2 regions of the Kitasatospora fiedleri genome follow, and region 2 is predicted to be linked to the other one. Evidence: riboswitches for the same ligand, from Rfam matches in the RefSeq annotation. Region 2 holds a riboswitch; the other holds the start of a gene.

Region 1 (8,788 bases), 3.6 Mb from region 2:
CGCCGAAGCCGCCCAGCCGAGGGAACTCCCCCGGCCGGGCGGCTTCTACGCTCCCGCTACGCGCTCACGCGTCGTACTCGTCCAGCGGCGGGCACGAGCAGACCAGGTTCCGGTCGCCGTACGCGCCGTCGATCCGCCGCACCGCCGGCCAGTACTTGTCCGCCGGGTTGACGCCCGCCGGGAAGACCGCCTCCTCGCGGGTGTACGGGTGCGCCCACTCGCCGGCCAGCATCGCCGCGGTGTGCGGGGCGTTGCGCAGCGGGTTGTCGTCCGCCGCCCACTCGCCCGCGCCGACCTTCTCGATCTCGCCGCGGATGGCGATCATCGCCTCGCAGAACCGGTCGATCTCGTGCAGGTCCTCGGACTCGGTCGGCTCGATCATCAGCGTCCCGGCGACCGGGAACGACATGGTCGGCGCGTGGAAGCCGTAGTCAATCAGCCGCTTGGCGATGTCGTCGACGCTGACGCCGGTCTCCTTGCTGAGCGGCCGCAGGTCGATGATGCACTCGTGCGCGACCAGTCCGCCGGGGCCGGTGTAGAGCACGGGGTAGTGCGGGGCGAGTCGCTTGGCGATGTAGTTGGCGTTCAGCACGGCCACCTGGGTGGCGCGCTTGAGGCCCTCGCCGCCCATCAGGCGGACGTACGCCCAGGAGATCGGCAGGATCGCCGCCGAGCCCCAGGGCGCGGCCGAGATCGGGCCGACGCCGGTCGCGGGGCCGGCCTCGGCCTGGAGCGGGTGGTTGGGCAGGTACGGCGCGAGGTGCGCGCGCACCGCGACCGGGCCGACGCCGGGGCCGCCGCCGCCGTGCGGGATGCAGAAGGTCTTGTGCAGGTTGAGGTGCGAGACGTCCGCGCCGAACTTGCCGGGCTTGGCCAGGCCGACCAGCGCGTTGAGGTTGGCGCCGTCGACGTACACCTGGCCGCCGGCCTCGTGGACGAGCGCGCAGATCCGGGTGATCTCGGTCTCGAACACGCCGTGGGTGGACGGGTAGGTGACCATCAGCACGGCGAGCTGCTCGCCGTGCTGGGCGATCTTCGCCTTCAGGTCCTCGACGTCCACGTCGCCGTCGGCCAGCGTCTTGACCACGACGACCCGCATGCCGGCCATCGCCGCCGAGGCGGCGTTGGTGCCGTGCGCGGAGGACGGGATCAGGCAGACGTCGCGCTGGGTGTCGCCGTTCGCCCGGTGGTAGGCCCGGACGGCCAGCAGGCCGGCCAGCTCGCCCTGCGAACCGGCGTTGGGCTGGATCGAGACGGCGTCGTAGCCCGTCACCTCCACCAGCTGCTGCTCCAGCTCCCGGATCAGCGTGAGGTACCCGGCCGCCTGGTCGACCGGCGCGAACGGGTGCAGCTGCCCGAACTCGGGCCAGGTGACCGGCTCCATCTCGGTGGTCGCGTTGAGCTTCATGGTGCAGGAGCCCAGCGGGATCATGCCGCGGTCGAGCGCGTAGTCGCGGTCGGAGAGCCGGCGCAGGTAGCGCAGCATGGCGGTCTCGGAGCGGTGGCTGTGGAAGACCGGGTGGGTGAGGTACTCGTCCTCGCGCAGCAGCCCGGCGGGCAGCGCGTCGGCGTCCTCGGCGATCTCGGCGTCCTCGACCCCGAACGCGGCGAGCACGGCGGCCAGGTGCGCGCGGGTGGTGGTCTCGTCGCAGGACACCGACACCCGGTCGCCGTCGACCCGGTGCACGTTGACGCCGCCGGCCAGCGCAGCGGCGACGACCTGGTCGGCCCGGCCGGGCACCACGGCGGTGACGGTGTCGAAGAACGCGTCGTGGGCGAGCTCGACGCCGCCCGCGCGCAGGCCGGCGGCGAGCGCGGCGGCGTAGCGGTGGGTGCGGCGGGCGATGTCGGCGAGGCCGTCGGGGCCGTGGTAGACGGCGTACATGGAGGCCATCACGGCGAGCAGCACCTGCGCGGTGCAGATGTTGGAGGTGGCCTTCTCGCGGCGGATGTGCTGCTCGCGGGTCTGCAGGGCGAGCCGGTAGGCGCGGTTGCCGTCGGCGTCGACGGAGACGCCGACCAGGCGGCCGGGCAGGTTGCGTGCGTACTCGGCGCGCACGGCCAGGTAGCCGGCGTGCGGGCCGCCGAAGCCCATCGGGACGCCGAAGCGCTGCGAGGTGCCGCAGGCGATGTCGGCGCCGAGCTCGCCGGGCGAGCGCAGCAGGGTGAGGGCGAGCAGGTCGGCGGCGACGGCGACCACCGCGCCGAGCCCGTGCGCCTGCTCGATGACGGCCTTCGGGTCCCGGACCGCGCCGGACGCGCCGGGGTACTGGAGCAGCACGCCGAACACGCCGCGCTCGGCGATCTCGGCGGGGATGCCGTCGGACAGGTCCGCGGTGACGACCTCGACGCCGGTCGGTTCGGCGCGGGTCTCGATCACGGCGAGGGTCTGCGGCAGGGTGTCGGCGTCGACCAGGAAGACGCCGGCCTTGTTCTTGGTGACGCGCCGGGCCAGCGCCATCGCCTCGGCGGCGGCGGTGCCCTCGTCGAGCAGCGAGGAGCCGGAGGTGTCCAGGCCCGTCAGGTCGGCGACCACGGTCTGGAAGTTGAGCAGCGCCTCCAGGCGGCCCTGCGAGATCTCCGGCTGGTACGGGGTGTAGGCGGTGTACCAGGCCGGGTTCTCCAGCACGTTGCGCAGGATGACCGGCGGGGTGAAGGTGCCGTAGTAGCCGAGGCCGATCATCGAGGTGAGGACCTGGTTGCGGCCGGCCAGCTCGCGCAGTTCGGCGAGCACCTGGGCCTCGCTGCGGCCGGCGGGCAGGCCGAGCGCGGTGAGGCTGCGGATGGCGTCGGGGACGGCGGCGTCGGACAGCTCGTCCAGGGAGGCGTAGCCGACCTGGGCCAGCATCTTCTGCTGGGCGTCGCTGTCGGGACCGATGTGGCGGTGCTCGAAGGGGCTGGCCTGCTCAAGGTCGCTGAGCGTCGGCTGGGCGTTCATGGGGGTCGGGCCTCCTGGTCGCGGACCGGCGGTGGTACGCACGCGGTCGGCGGCCGTGGGAGCGCCTGGGCGTACGAACCCGTCAGCCTCCCCCTCTGTCATCGGTACCTGAGAGCTTCGCACGTCCGGACCGCGCGGGCCCGCCCGGCTTGCACCGTCGGCGAGGGCGGGTCGGCCGGCTCCGGTGCCGACGGTCCTGCCCTGCTTTCCAGAGTGACCTGGCCCGTTCGGTACGGATGCCTGAGAGATTCCGGGGAGGGGTTGCTCCTTCGGCGCCCCGCACCCCGCCGTTCGGGCGGTTCCGGGACTCTCCCGAGCGGGCTCGGCGGTCGCCTCCGAGGGTACCAGCGCGGGCCTCCCGGATCACCGGTGCGGCCCTGTGATCTGCCCCGGACGGCGGTGTCCGGGGTGCCGCCGCCCGTGACGTGCCGTTTGGTGTGAAGTGGCGGCCCGGCACGCTCCTCCGGCCGCCTCCGGACGGATCTTCCCAGGAGCAGCAGGACTGGAGGACAGCGTGCAGACCGATATCGATCCGCGCGACCTGATCGGACACAAGGCGGTCGACCGGAACGGTGACAAGATCGGCACGGTCGACGAGGTGTACCTGGACGACGCCACCGGCGAACCGGAGTGGGCGGCCGTCCGCACGGGGATCTTCGGCCGGGACGCCTTCGTCCCGCTGACCACCAGCGAGTTCGCGGGCGACGAGCTGCGCGTCCCGTACGACAAGTCGCTGATCAAGGAGTCGCCGGACTTCGGCGTGGGCCAGCACCTCTCGCCGGCCCAGGAGCTGCAGCTGTACCGCTACTACGGGCTGGACACGGGCGGCGACGCCGGTTCGGGCCCGGCGGCGGTGGACGGCACGGCCAAGGCGGCCGGGACGGCGGCGGCCGCCGGGACCGCCGGGGCGGCGGCGACCGCGAAGGAGCACCCGCGCGAGGAGCCCGCGGCGCCCGCCCCGGACCGCGACTTCGGCACCGTCGCCTCCTCCCCCGCCCCGGCGCCCGCCCCCGGCACCGTCGCCGCGGCCCCGGCCGCGCACGCCGCGGGCAGGCACCAGCAGGCCCAGCCGCACCCGCAGTCGCAGTCGCAGTCGCAGCAGCAGCCGTCCGCCCGGTCGGCCGCGGCGGAGCCGACCGCGCCGGTGGAGATCACCTGCCGCGAGGAGCGGATCGACATCAGCACCGAGTGGCACGAGGTGGGCACCACCCGGCTGCGCAAGTACGTGACCACCGAGCAGGTGGAGCGCCGGGTGCCGGTGGTGCGCGAGCGGGTGCGGGTGGAGCGGATTCCGGTGTCGGACGCGGAGCGGGCGGCGCTGAGCGAGCAGGAGATCGCCGAGGCGGTCGAGGAGGTCACGCTGCGCGAGGAGCGCCCGGTGGTGCGCAAGTACCTGGCGCCGATCGAGCGGGTGCGGCTGGTGGTGGAGCGGTACACCGAGGAGGAGGTGGTCCGCGAGGAGCTGCGCCGCGAGCAGGTGGAGGTGCACGACGCGACCACCGGCGAGGGGGACGGCGAGGGGCCGCGGCAGCACCGGCCGTGGAACGCGCAGCCGCAGTCGCCGGCGGCCCGGCCGCAGTCGGCCGCCGCGAACGGCAGCGCGGAGCACGCCCGCCCGGAGCCGCTGCGCTCCTGACGGCCCGTCGGCCGTCCGGCCCCGGCCCGCTCCGGCGGGTCGGGGCCGGCGCTTTGCCAAAGCTTCACCGGTCGATATTTGACAGAGTGAAGCATCTCCCGACATCGTTACTTCAGTCCCTGCACCATCGCCTTTCTGAAGCAACCTGTCGGAGGAGTCCCCGTGAGTGAGGCACCACAGCCCACCCCCACGGCCGCCAAGCCCACCAGCGCCCGGGTCCTGCCCGCCCTGATCCTGGCCATGCTGGCCTTCAGCGTGGTGCAGACCGCGGTCGTCCCGATCCTGCCGGGCCTGGCCCGCGAACTGAACGTCTCGGGCTCCAACATCACCTGGCTGATGACCGCCAACCTGCTCTCCGCGGCGGTGCTCACCCCGCTGCTGGGCCGCTTCGGCGACCTGCGCGGACGCAAGCCCATGCTGCTGGTCTCGCTGGCCGGCCTGGTGCTCGGCTCCGGCCTCGCGGTGGGCACCCACTCCTTCACCTGGCTGGTGGTCGCCCGGGTGCTGCAGGGCGCGGGCGGCGGCGTGCTGCCGCTGGCGATCAGCATCGTCCGCGACGAGCTGCCCCGGCACAAGGTGACCGGCGGCGTCGCCGCGATCTCCGCCTCGATGGGCGTCGGCTCCGGCCTCGGCCTGGTCGCCACCGGCCTGCTGCTGGAGCACTGGAGCTACAAGTCGATCTTCTGGATGGGCCTGGTCTTCGGCCTGATCGCGGTCCTGCTGGTGGTCCTGCGGGTCCCCGCCGACCCGGTCACCGACAAGGAGGGCGGCGCCGACCCGCTCGGCGCGCTCACCCTGGCCGGCTGGCTCTCCGCCCTGCTGGTCGCCGTCAGCCAGGGCAACCACTGGGGCTGGACGTCCACCCGCACCCTCGGCCTGTTCGCCGTCGCCGCCGTGGTCGCCCTGGTCTGGCTCCTGGTCGAGTCCAAGGTCGCCCACCCGCTGGTCGACCTGTCGATGATGGCCCGCCCCGCCGTCGCCTTCACCAACATCTCCGGCCTGCTGATCGGCTTCGGCATGTACGGCTCGTTCATGGTGATCAGCAACTTCGCGCAGACCCCGGAGAAGCTCACCCACTACGGCTTCACCGCCACCGTCCTGCACGCCGGCGTCATGCTGCTGCCCTCCGCGATCGGCTCGATGGTCGCCGCCCCGCTCGGCGCCCTGCTGATCGCCCGCCGCGGCCCCCGCCTCCCGCTGGTGCTCGGCGGCTTCCTCGGCGCCGTCTCGATGGCCTACCTGGCGCTGCGCCACGGCGCCGAGTTCGACATCTACTTCTCCTCCGCGGTCTTCGGCCTCGGCGTCGGCCTCGCCTACGCCGCGATGCCCGCCTACATCAACGGCGCCGTCCCCGCCGAGCAGTCCGGCATCGCCAACGGCATGAACGCCGTGCTGCGCACCGTCGGCGGCGCGGTCGGCACCGCGGTGATGAGCGCGATCCTCACCGGCGACATCCTCAAGCTCCCGGTGCCGATCCAGCTCCCCACCGAGAACGCCTACCAGAACGCCTTCTGGGTGGCCGGCGCGATGTGCCTGGTGGCCGCCGCCGTCCCGTTCGCCATCCGGGCCGTCAAGTCCGCCCCGGCCCCCGCCGAGCAGGCCGCCCCGGCCCTCACCAAGACCGACGCCTGACGGCGTCCCCCTCGCGTACTGGACACACGCGAGCAGCAGGAGCACCCCCCGCCACGGGCATCGGCGGGGGGTGCTCCTGCTCCCTCCGCCCCCGCACGCCCTTCACCCCGCCGGGGGCCGCAGCGGCAGCGCGCCCGAAGCCTCCAGCTCCTCGTCCCCGACCGCGAACGTCCGCACCCGGCCCACCCCCGAGTACGGCGTCTCGAAGCGCACCGTCACCCGGCCGACCCCGCTGCCCTGCACCCAGCCGGGGCCGAACTCGCGGTGCGTCACGTCCTGCCCGGGCCACCAGCGCCGGGCCGCCGGATCGGCCGCCACCGGCTCCGCCACCGCCTCCTCGACCACCGCCGCCGTCCCCGACTCCCGCTCCTCCCGCTCCAGTTGGGCGAACAGGTCCTCCTGGGTGTAGTCCGCGAGCTGCGCGACGCCCACGCCCAGCAGCCGCACCCCGCCGGTGACGTCGACCTGGAGGGCCAGCCGGCGCGCCGTCGCCGCGACCACCTCCTCGTCGTCCGTCGGCCCGCGCAGCGTCTCGGAGCGGGTCAGCGTCGAGAAGTCGAAGCGGCGGACCTTGAGCACCACCGTCCGCCCGGAGCGCCCGGCCGCCCGCAGGCGGCGCACGCACCGCGCGGCGAGCTGCTCGATCTCGCGCAGGATGCGGTCCCGGTCGGCCAGGTCGACCTCGAAGGTGTCCTCCACCGACACCGACTTGGCGTCCCGGTCCGGCACCACCGGCCGCTCGTCCCAGCCGATCGCCATCTGGAACACGCCCGCCCCGTGCGCCTTGCCGAGCAGCCCGACCAGCTCCCCGAACCCGGCCTCCGCCAGGTCCGCCACCGTGGTCAACCCGGCCCGGCGCAGCGCCTGTTCGGTGGCCGGGCCGATCCCGGGCAGCGCCCGCACCGGCATCGGGGCCAGCACCGCCCGCTCGGTGCCGGGCTCGACCAGCACCAGCCCGTCCGGCTTGGCCCGCTCGGAGGCGATCTTCGCCATCAGCTTGGAGGCCGCGGCGCCGACCGAGGCGGTCAGCCCGGTGCGCTCCAGGATGTCGGCCCGCAGGTCCTCGGCCAGCGCCAGCACCAGCTGGGCGCCCTCCGCAGGCGTGGCCGCGGCGGCCAGCGCGGGCCCGTACGGCCCGGCCTCCAGGTCGACGAACGCCTCGTCCAGGCTGAGCGGCTCGACCAGCGGGGAGCGCTCCCGCAGCAGGCCCATCACGATCTCGCTGTTGGCCCGGTACGCCTCGAACCGGCCGGTCAGGAACGCCGCGTTCGGGCAGAGCCGGCGGGCCTGCGCCATCGGCATCGCCGAGTGCACGCCGAACTTCCGGGCCTCGTAGGAGGCGGTGGAGACCACGCCGCGCCCGCCGAGACCGCCGACGATGACCGGCTTGCCGCGCAGGCTCGGCTTGGACGCCTGCTCCACCGCGGCGAAGAAGGCGTCCATGTCGAGGTGGATGATGCTCGGCACGGTCCGCACCGCCCGATCATCCCGCGCCCCACCGACAATCCCCCGGCGCTCCCCGGCGCGGCCCCGGCTCAGCCGGTCCCGCCCTCCCCCGCCGCGTCCGCGTCCGCGAGCGCCCGCGCCACCCCGTCCTCGCGCGGCCCCAGCAGCGCCGGGTCCGGCCGCAGCAGCACGTTCACCGCCGCCTTCAGCGCGCCGCCGACCTCCCGCGCCTCGCCGTACTCCCAGGTGACGTCGTGCCACTCCTCCACCCCGACCCCGTACGCGTCGATCCCGGCCGCCGCGCACAGCGCCAGCGCCCGCCGGACGTGGAAGGTCTGACTGACCAGCAGCGCCCGGTCGACGCCGAAGATCCGGTGCGCCCGGCTGCACGAGTCCCAGGTGTCGAAGCCCGCGTAGTCGCCGACCACCCGCACCGCGGGCACCCCGCGGTCGATCAGGTAGCCGCGCATCGCGTCGGTCTCGTCGTACCGGACGGTGCCGTTGTCGCCGGTCACCAGGATCGCCCGCACCTTGTGCGCCCGGTACAGCTCCAGCGCCGCGTCCAGCCGGTGCGCCAGGTACGGGGAGGGCACGCCGTCCATCAGCCCGGCGCCGAACACCACCGCGACCGGCGCCTCGGGCGCGTCGGCCACCGTGCCGACCCGCCCGGACTGGGTGAGGTGCAGCCAGGCGTCCGGCGCCAGCCCCAGCGCGGAGCAGAGCACCACCGCCTGGAACCAGCGGCGCTGCCGCCGCCGGTCCACCGGGCGCACCGCGCGCCACACCGCCCGGGCCCGCCGCCCCGCACACCTCAAGATCGTCGACACACGGACCAGGACGGCCCGGACCGGCCCGCCGGTTCCCCGACCCGGGCGGGCGGCCGCCGCGCCGTCAGCCCGCGCGGTTGCGGCGCTGCGCCAGCTCGTCGCCCGGGTCATTGCCGAGCAGCGTCTCGCCGGTGTCGGTGCGCTCGCCGTGCAGCCGCCCCAGGGTGGTCTCCAGCTCCTGCCGGACCGCGCCGACCGCGATGCCGAACACGCCCTGGCCGCCGTTCAGCAGGTCGACCACCTGCTGCGGCGAGGTGCACTCGTAGACCGTCGCCCCGTCGCACATCAGGGTCAGCCCGGTCAGGTCGG
Region 2 (8,788 bases):
CTTGAGGCGCTCCCAGGCGATGCGACCGGGTGATCGTCCCTCGATCTTCTTGGGCGGCTCGGCGATTGACGAGCCGTCAGGCTGTGCGTCGGCCGCCGAACCAGGGGTCTCGGTGGGTGTGGTCATGAGTCAGTTCGTTCCCCTCGCCGACGGTGGCCGGCCCACGGAGTCGCGTGCGGTGCGGAAGTGCAGAGCGGTTTCGGTGGTGCCGGGCGCCGATGCGGCGGTGCAGAAGTGCGTTGAGCAAGCAGGGCGTTGCTGGTGGTGCGGGCATCCCTCGGCCGCCTCCGGCCGGAGGTCCGCCGAGCTGGGGCGCTCCGGGTCAGGAGGCCTCCGACGTGCACGGTGCTGCCGCACGGAGAAACGCGTCGTGCGGTTCATGCGCTGGCGGGGACGCGTTCACCTTCGTGGGGTTCGAGTCGCGCTCCGCATTGCGCAGCACTCTCTGTCATGGGAAGTGCCCGGCGGAAGACCCCCATGCCGAAGGATGCCTAACTGTGATCTGTTGGCATGCAATTCCGTTGTCGACGCATATCGCTCTTCACACAGCTGTTACGCGTCCGTCAAGGGGCACACTGACGACACCCCGCCAGTGGCGGGAAAACGCCAGGTGGCACGCGGGGTTGCGCGCGTAGATCATGGAGCGGTAAAAAACCCCCGCCGACCGGGCAAAAGGTCGGGGCGGGGGTTTTCCGACGGGGCGTCAGGGTAGGTTCAACGGCCCGGATAGCCCGGCCAGGGAGCCTGCGGCCACCCCTGGGCCGGCCCGGCCGACGGTTGCGCTGCGTGACCGAAGCCGGTCGGCCCGGCCTGCTGGGCGCCCTGCCGGTCGAAGAACGGGCGGGCGTTGGCCCACATCCACATCGCCACCGGGTCGAACTCGTCGGCCATCACCACGGTGGACACCCCGGGCCCCTCCGGCGCCTGCGCGGCCGCCCGCTGCACCAGCGCCCGGGCCGCCTCCACGGACGGCGGCGAGGTGTCGTACAGGTCCAGCCCGATCGCCAGGTAGCCCTCGCCCAGCACCGGCTGCACCCAGGCCCGGCGCAGCGAGCGCAGCGGCCGCACCTCGCCCGCCTGCTGCTCCAGCACGGCGAAGAACGGCGAGCCCTGCACCGGGGGTTCGGAGATCCGCAGCGGCCCGGCCGGCAGCCGGTCCAGGCCGAGCGCGATCCGCCGCAGGTCGGCCCAGGGCACGCCGACGCCGCCGCCGGGGCGGTGCGGGTCGAGCCACAGGCCCCAGCGCGAGCGGTACAGCGCGGCGGCGATCTCCAGCCCGGAGACCACCTCGTGGGCGCGCGTCCAGCCGCTGGCCGCGAGCTGCCCGGGGGAGGTCGCGCCGGGCGCGTAGCCGTGGCCGCCGACGTCCATGTTCCCGTACTGGGCGTCCGGACTGCCGGGGCTGCCGTGCCAGAGCAGCATCCAGACCTGCCCGCCGGCCAGGGCCCGCAGCAGCCCCTCGTACGCCTCCCAGCGCTCCGGCGCGACCGCTGCGAGGGCGCGTTCGACCGCCCCCGGGTCGCCGGCTGCTCCCGTCACGTCGCCGCCTACTCTCTTCGTCCGTTCCGCCGTGCTCCGGTGTTCCGGGCAACCCTATGGGGCGCACCCGACAGCCGTCATGCCGCCGTGCCCCGCGCGGCGGACCGGGGCCGCCGTCACGGCCGCACGTAGAAGGGCTGTACCCGCCCCAGCATCCAGTCCACCACCGGATCGGCGACCAGGTCGAGCAGCACCAGGTGGACGCCCCAGCTGGGCGGCGCGGTTCCGAGCGCCCGGCCCAGCGCGGTGTTCACCTCGGCCGGGTCGGCGGGGGCCGCCGGGTCCAGCTGCACGCCGACGTACAGCAGGGTCGGCTCGCCCTCCACCCGGGCCAGCGCCCGACGGGCCGTCAGGACGCCGGGCAGCGCGACGAGTTCGCCGGTCGCGGCGGCCAGGAAGGCGAACGGCTCCTGGTGCGGCTCGGGCTCCTTGAGCGCCACCCGGGCCCCCTCGGTCACCCCCTGCGCCTCCCACTGCTCGCCGCGCGGCCCGCGCCGCAGCTCGCCGACGCCCTCCGGCGGCACCGGGATGCCCACCGGCGCCTCCGGGTTGACCGCGACGCCGATGCCCAGCGGCAGCCCGCGGGCGAACTCCCACATCGGGGCGATCGCGAACGGGATGCCCGGGCAGTGCCGGAGGTACTGCTCCTGCGAGGAGTACACCGGGACGTACGGCGCCCCGGCCAGCTCCAGCGTCGGCAGGTCCAGCGCCTCGGCGTCCGGGGAGGTGCCGGACGGCAGCGGAATCCACACCTGGCTGCGGGCCAGCACCTCGATCACCCGGGGCGTCGCCCCGGGGTCGCCGAGCGCGGCCGTCAGCACCTGCTCCAGCTCGTTGGCCGGCCAGGGCCCGCCCTCCAGCACCCCGTCCAGCGGGAACCCCATCTCGCCCTCCACATCCGCGGTTGCGATCAGATTAGCGGCGCGCGGACCCGGCGCGGCGGCCCGGTGCGGCCCCGTCCGCCGGGCCCGCTCCGGCCCCCTCTCCCGCGACCCGCCCCCGGCATGCCATGATGGGCCCGCCCTAACTTCATACCGGCCGCTCGAACCCGCGCGGGAGAGCCGGAACGGCCTGGCACAGGCCGCGACCGGCGCCGAAGGAGCAAGTCCTCCCCGGAATCTCTCAGGCACCCCTACCGCCCGGGCGAGGCAGATCTGGAAAGTGGACACGGCCGCGCCGTGCGCCCACCCACGGTGCAAGCCGCCATCCTGTTCAGGAGGCGGCGAAGCTCTCAGGTTCGACGACAGATGGGGGAGATTCGCCCCAGCCTGCCCGTTTCCAGATCCCGGGAGTCCTGTCGTGTCCCTCCGCCTGACCGCGCTCGACGCGCTGCACCGCTCGCTCGGCGCCACCATGACCGACTTCGCGGGCTGGGACATGCCGCTGCGCTACGGCAGCGAGCGCGAGGAGCACCTCGCGGTCCGCACGAAGGCGGGCCTGTTCGACCTCTCGCACATGGGCGAGATCACCGTCTCCGGCCCGCAGGCCGGCGAGCTGCTCGACCACGCCCTGGTCGGCTTCATCTCCGCGCTCGGCGTGCTGCGCGCCCGCTACACCATGATCTGCCGCGAGGACGGCGGCATCCTGGACGACCTGATCGTCTACCGCACCGCCGAGCACGAGTACCTGGTGGTGGCCAACGCCTCCAACGCCCAGGTGGTGCTGGACGCGCTGACCGAGCGCGCGGCCGGCTTCGACGCCGTGGTCCGCGACGACCGGGACGCCTACGCGCTGCTCGCCGTCCAGGGCCCGGAGGCGAACGGCATCCTGGCCAAGCTGACCGACGCCGACCTGCCCGGCCTGAAGTACTACGCCCTGCTGCCCGCCACCGTGGCCGGCCGCCAGGTCTGGCTGGCCCGCACCGGCTACACCGGCGAGGACGGCTTCGAGGTGTTCTGCGCCCCGGCCGACGCCGCGCACCTGTGGACCGCGCTGACCGAGGCGGGCACCGCCGAGGGCCTGGTCCCGTGCGGCCTGTCCTGCCGCGACACGCTGCGCCTGGAGGCCGGCATGCCGCTGTACGGGCACGAGCTGTCCACCGAGCTGACCCCGTTCGACGCCGGCCTGGGCCGGGTGGTCCGCTTCGACAAGACCACCAACGACGGCGCCTTCGTCGGCCGCAAGGCGCTGGAGGAGGCCGCCGCCGCGGCCGAGTCCGCCCCGCCGCGCAAGCTGGTCGGCCTGGTCTCCGAGGGCAGGCGCGTCCCGCGCGCCGAGTACGCGGTGGTGGACGCCGAGGGCGCCGTGATCGGCCGGATCACCTCCGGCGCGCCGTCCCCGACCCTGGGCAAGCCGATCGCCATCGCGTACGTGGACGCCGCGCACGCCGAGCCGGGTGGCACCGTCGCGGTGGACGTCCGCGGCAAGGCCGAGCCGGTCGAGGTGGTCGCGCTGCCGTTCTACCGGCGTGCCCGCTGACCTCGGCCTCTCCCCCGGCCTCCTCCCCGAGCCAGTCCTTTTCCGGTTCGTCCGCCCAGCGGACGGCCGCGCCCGCCCCTCCCGCGATCCTGGAGAATGACGCCATGAGCAACCCCACGCACCTGCAGTACACCAAGGAGCACGAGTGGCTGACCGCCGCCGTGGACGGGGTGTCGACGGTCGGCATCACCGCGCACGCGGCCGACGCCCTCGGCGACATCGTGTACGTCCAGCTCCCCGCAGTGGGTGACACCGTCACCGCGGGTGAGACCTGTGGCGAGCTCGAATCCACCAAGTCGGTCAGCGACCTCTACTCCCCCGCCACCGGCGAGGTCACCGAGGTCAACCAGGCGGTCATCGACGAGCCGGCCCTGGTCAACTCGGAGCCCTTCGAGGGCGGTTGGCTGTTCAAGGTCCGGGTCGAGGCGACCGACGAGCTGCTCGACGCCGACGGCTACACCGCCTTCACCGGCGCCTGACCGGGAGACCCCCCTGATGACGGTTCTCAACCAGTCCCTGCACGCGCTCGACCCGGAGATCGCCGCCGCGGTCGACGCCGAGCTGCACCGCCAGCAGACCACCCTGGAAATGATCGCCTCCGAGAACTTCGCCCCGGTGGCGGTCATGGAGGCCCAGGGCTCGGTGCTCACCAACAAGTACGCCGAGGGCTACCCCGGCCGCCGCTACTACGGCGGCTGCGAGCACGTCGACGTGGTCGAGCAGATCGCCATCGACCGGATCAAGGAGCTGTTCGGCGCCGAGCACGCCAACGTGCAGCCGCACTCCGGCGCGCAGGCGAACGCCGCGGCGATGTTCGCGCTGATCCAGCCGGGCGACACCATCCTGGGCCTGAACCTGGCCCACGGCGGCCACCTGACCCACGGCATGAAGATCAACTTCTCGGGCAAGCTCTACAACGTGGTCGCCTACCACGTGGACGAGAAGTCCGGCCAGGTCGACATGGCCGAGGTCGAGCGCCTCGCCAAGGAGCACCGGCCCAAGCTGATCATCGCCGGCTGGTCCGCCTACCCCCGCCAGCTGGACTTCGCCGAGTTCCGCCGGGTCGCGGACGAGGTCGGCGCCCTGCTGATGGTCGACATGGCGCACTTCGCCGGCCTGGTCGCCGCCGGACTGCACCCCTCCCCGGTGCCGTACGCGGACGTGGTCACCACCACCACCCACAAGACCCTGGGCGGCCCGCGCGGCGGCGTCATCCTCTCCAAGGCCGAGCACGCCAAGAAGATCAACTCCGCGGTCTTCCCCGGCCAGCAGGGCGGCCCGCTGGAGCACGTGATCGCCGCCAAGGCCGTCGCGTTCAAGGTCGCGGCCTCCGAGGAGTTCAAGGAGCGCCAGCGCCGCACCCTGGAGGGCGCGAAGATCCTCGCCGAGCGCCTGCTCCAGGACGACGTGACCGCCTCCGGCGTCTCCGTCCTCTCCGGCGGCACCGACGTGCACCTGGTCCTGGTCGACCTGCGCAACAGCGAGCTCAACGGCCAGGACGCCGAGGACCGCCTGCACGAGGTCGGCATCACGGTCAACCGCAACGCCGTCCCGAACGACCCGCGCCCGCCGATGGTCACCTCCGGCCTGCGGATCGGCACCCCGGCGCTGGCCACCCGCGGCTTCGGCGCCGAGGACTTCCGCGAGGTCGCCGACGTCATCGCCGAGGCGCTCAAGCCCGGCTTCGACGCGGCCAAGGCCGAGGCGCTCAAGGCCCGGGTGACCGCGCTCGCGGCCGCCCACCCGCTCTACCCGGAGCTGTAGGACCCCGCCCGGCGGGCCGCCCGACCGGCGGCCCGCCCGGGCTTCCCGGGGCACCACGCACACTGGAGAGGTGCGCGCGGTGCCCCGTTCCATGCCGCGCCCCGCCCCACCGGGCGGGAACCGGCACACCACCACGAGACCGGACAAGGACGTCACCCCGTGGCCATCAGCGTCTTCGACCTCTTCTCCATCGGCATCGGCCCCTCCTCCTCGCACACCGTGGGCCCGATGCGCGCGGCCCGGATGTTCGCCCGCCGGCTCGGCTCCGAGGGCCTGCTGGAGCGGGTCGCCACCGTCCGCGCCGAGCTGTACGGCTCGCTCGGCGCCACCGGGCACGGCCACGGCACCCCCAAGGCCGTCCTGCTCGGCCTGGAGAACCACTCGCCCCGCACGGTCGACGTCGACCGCGCCGACCTGGACGTCGAGCGGATTCGCGCCGAGAAGCGGCTCAGCCTGCTCGGCCGGCACGAGATCCCGTTCGACCCGGACCACGACCTGGTCCTGCACCGCCGCAAGGCGCTCCCGTACCACGCCAACGGCATGGCCCTGTGGGCGTACGACGCCTCCGGCGAGACGCTGCTGGAGAAGACCTACTACTCGGTCGGCGGCGGCTTCGTGGTCGACGAGGACGCCCTCGGCGAGGCCCGGATCAAGCCCGACGACACCGCCCTGCGGTACCCCTTCCGCACCGGCGAGGAGCTGCTGCGGCTGACCAGGGAGACCGGCCTGTCCATCTCCGGCCTGATGCTGGAGAACGAGAAGGCGTGGCGCACCGAGGCCGAGATCCGGGCCGGGCTGCTGGAGATCTGGGCCGTCATGAAGGAGTGCGTCGCGGCCGGCATGTCCCGCGAGGGCATCCTCCCCGGCGGCCTCAAGGTCCGCCGCCGGGCCGCCTCCGCCGCCCGCGCGCTGCGCGCCGAGGGCGTCAACCCGGGCAACGCGATGGAGTGGGTCACCCTCTACGCGATGGCCGTCAACGAGGAGAACGCCTCCGGCCGCCGGGTGGTCACCGCCCCCACCAACGGCGCCGCCGGGATCATCCCGGCCGTCCTGCACTACTACCTGAACTTCATCCCGGGCTCGGACGAGGAGGGCATCGTCCGCTTCCTGCTCGCGGCGGGCGCGATCGGCATGCTCTTCAAGGAGAACGCCTCCATCTCCGGCGCCGAGGTCGGCTGCCAGGGCGAGGTCGGCTCCGCCTGCTCGATGGCCGCGGGCGGCCTCGCCGAGGTCCTCGGCGGCACCCCCGAGCAGGTCGAGAACGCCGCCGAGATCGGCATCGAGCACAACCTCGGCCTCACCTGCGACCCGGTCGGCGGCCTGGTCCAGATCCCCTGCATCGAACGCAACGGCATGGCCTCGGTGAAGGCCGTCACCGCCGCCCGGATGGCCCTGCGCGGCGACGGGCGCCACCATGTCTCCCTCGACAAGGCGATCAAGACCATGAAGGAGACCGGCGCCGACATGAAGGTCAAGTACAAGGAGACCAGCCGCGGCGGCCTCGCCGTCAACGTCATCGAGTGCTGACCCCGGAAACGGTACGGGGCCCCTGTCCGCGGTGGTGCGCGGTCCGGGGCCCCTGTGCGTCCTCCGGCGGCCAAGGGGGTGCGTGCCGGCGGAGGGGAGGCGTCGGGTTGTGCTGCCCGACGTGCATGACTATCGCATGCCGTGAACCGGTGAACAAAATCGAAACCAAGGCGTGTGGTTCACTTCACCTTCACATTCCAGGTGGGACGGCGGGGTGGGCTCAGAGTGGATCGGTGCGGGCTCAGAGCGCGGCGGCGGCGATGGCGGCGGCCCGCTCGCGGATTCTGATCTCGAACCAGACGCCCTTGCCGCGCGGCAGCAGGTCGGCGCCCCAGCGGTCGGCGAGCGACTCCACCAGCCGCAGGCCGTGGCCGTTCTGGTAGCCGACCTCGGGGGCCCGGATCAGGCAGGGCAGGGCGCGCGAGGAGTCCCGGACCTCGACCCGCAGCCAGCCGGGGCGGCGGGTCACCTTGAGTCCGATCATCCGGCCGCCCGCGTGCCGGACGGCGTTGGCCACCAGTTCGCCCGTGAGCAACTCCCCGGCCTCCAGCAGCTGGTGGAGTTTCCACGTCCGTAAGACCGAGAGGACCAGCCGGCGGGCCACCTTGGCCGACTCCGGGCGGGAGGGCAGCCGCACCTCCTCCGCGGCGTCGGGATCGCTGAGGACGCCGAAGAAGAGGTGCTCCATCTCCTCCGGCGTCAGCCGCTCCAGATCGGCCAGCACCACACCGGCGCCGATCACTGACGGATCGTCACCACGCCTGCCGGCCGCCGGAAGTGATGACCGGTCTGCTTCGCCCCATGCCGCCATGCGCCCCATCATTGCGGAACGCGAGCGGCCGCGTACGGACAATGAGCAAACGATCACTATTCATTTGGCATATGCCGTCAGCAACCGAACGGACGCCCGGGCGTCACCACTGCGCCCAGGGGGTGTTCCACCCGCCCAGGCCGTTGTCGATCGAGACCGTCGCGCCCTTGGAGTTGACCACCTTGAACACGTCCCCGACCATGCTGGAGTTGTAGAGCTTGCCCGCCGGGGTGCCGTCGCCGCCCTTGGCGGTGTCGGTGACGCCGATGCAGCCGTGGCTGCCGTTGGAGCGGCCGATCACGCCCGCGCTCCACGAGTTGCCGTGCACGTAGGTGCCGGAGTCCGTCAACCTCATGGCGTGCGGAACCACCAGGTCGTACTCGTCGCCGGAGCCCTCCTTGGTGACGCCGTTGGAGGTCATCCGGGTGGTGCCCTCCATCGCCTCGACCACCATGACGCCGTTCCAGGTGTCGTAGCCGGGCTTGCCGGCCGTGAACTCGACGGTGTCGGTCTGCTGGCCGTCCCGGACCACCGACATCCGGTGGGTGTTGACGTCCACGGTGGAGACCTGCGAGCGGCCGATGGTGAACGGCTCGTCCTTGTCCACGTCGCCGTACACGCCGGGCGCGGTCTCCACGTTCTTGAGCTTGTAGTGGATGGTGACCTTGGTGTTGGCGTTCCAGTAGTTCTCCGGCCGGAAGTCGATCCGCTTGTCGTTGACCCAGTGGC

Evidence for each region. Region 2 has a riboswitch for glycine ahead of gcvT (glycine cleavage system aminomethyltransferase GcvT). Riboswitches for the same ligand answer to the same signal wherever they lie in the genome.
Region 1: another riboswitch for glycine. It lies ahead of gcvP (aminomethyl-transferring glycine dehydrogenase); the one in region 2 lies ahead of gcvT (glycine cleavage system aminomethyltransferase GcvT).

Annotation. Positions count from the first base shown of each region.
Region 1 covers NZ_OX419519.1:1,461,218-1,470,005, forward strand. The annotation lists gene gcvP (aminomethyl-transferring glycine dehydrogenase) at 65-2,938, opposite strand; glycine riboswitch at 3,157-3,263, opposite strand; gene QMQ26_RS07125 (PRC and DUF2382 domain-containing protein) at 3,453-4,574, shown strand; gene QMQ26_RS07130 (MFS transporter) at 4,737-6,206, shown strand; partial or broken gene QMQ26_RS07135 (DNA polymerase IV) at 6,233-7,682, opposite strand; gene QMQ26_RS07140 (SanA/YdcF family protein) at 7,742-8,479, opposite strand; gene QMQ26_RS07145 (MerR family transcriptional regulator) at 8,544-8,788, opposite strand, start outside.
Region 2 covers NZ_OX419519.1:5,081,421-5,090,208, reverse strand. The annotation lists gene QMQ26_RS23435 (ABC transporter permease) at 1-126, opposite strand, end outside; gene QMQ26_RS23430 (enhanced serine sensitivity protein SseB C-terminal domain-containing protein) at 715-1,539, opposite strand; gene QMQ26_RS23425 (enhanced serine sensitivity protein SseB) at 1,656-2,423, opposite strand; glycine riboswitch at 2,583-2,687, shown strand; glycine riboswitch at 2,688-2,796, shown strand; gene gcvT (glycine cleavage system aminomethyltransferase GcvT) at 2,893-3,957, shown strand; gene gcvH (glycine cleavage system protein GcvH) at 4,062-4,436, shown strand; gene QMQ26_RS23410 (serine hydroxymethyltransferase) at 4,453-5,721, shown strand; gene QMQ26_RS23405 (L-serine ammonia-lyase) at 5,881-7,248, shown strand; gene QMQ26_RS23400 (ATP-binding protein) at 7,490-7,987, opposite strand; gene QMQ26_RS23395 (L,D-transpeptidase) at 8,163-8,788, opposite strand, start outside.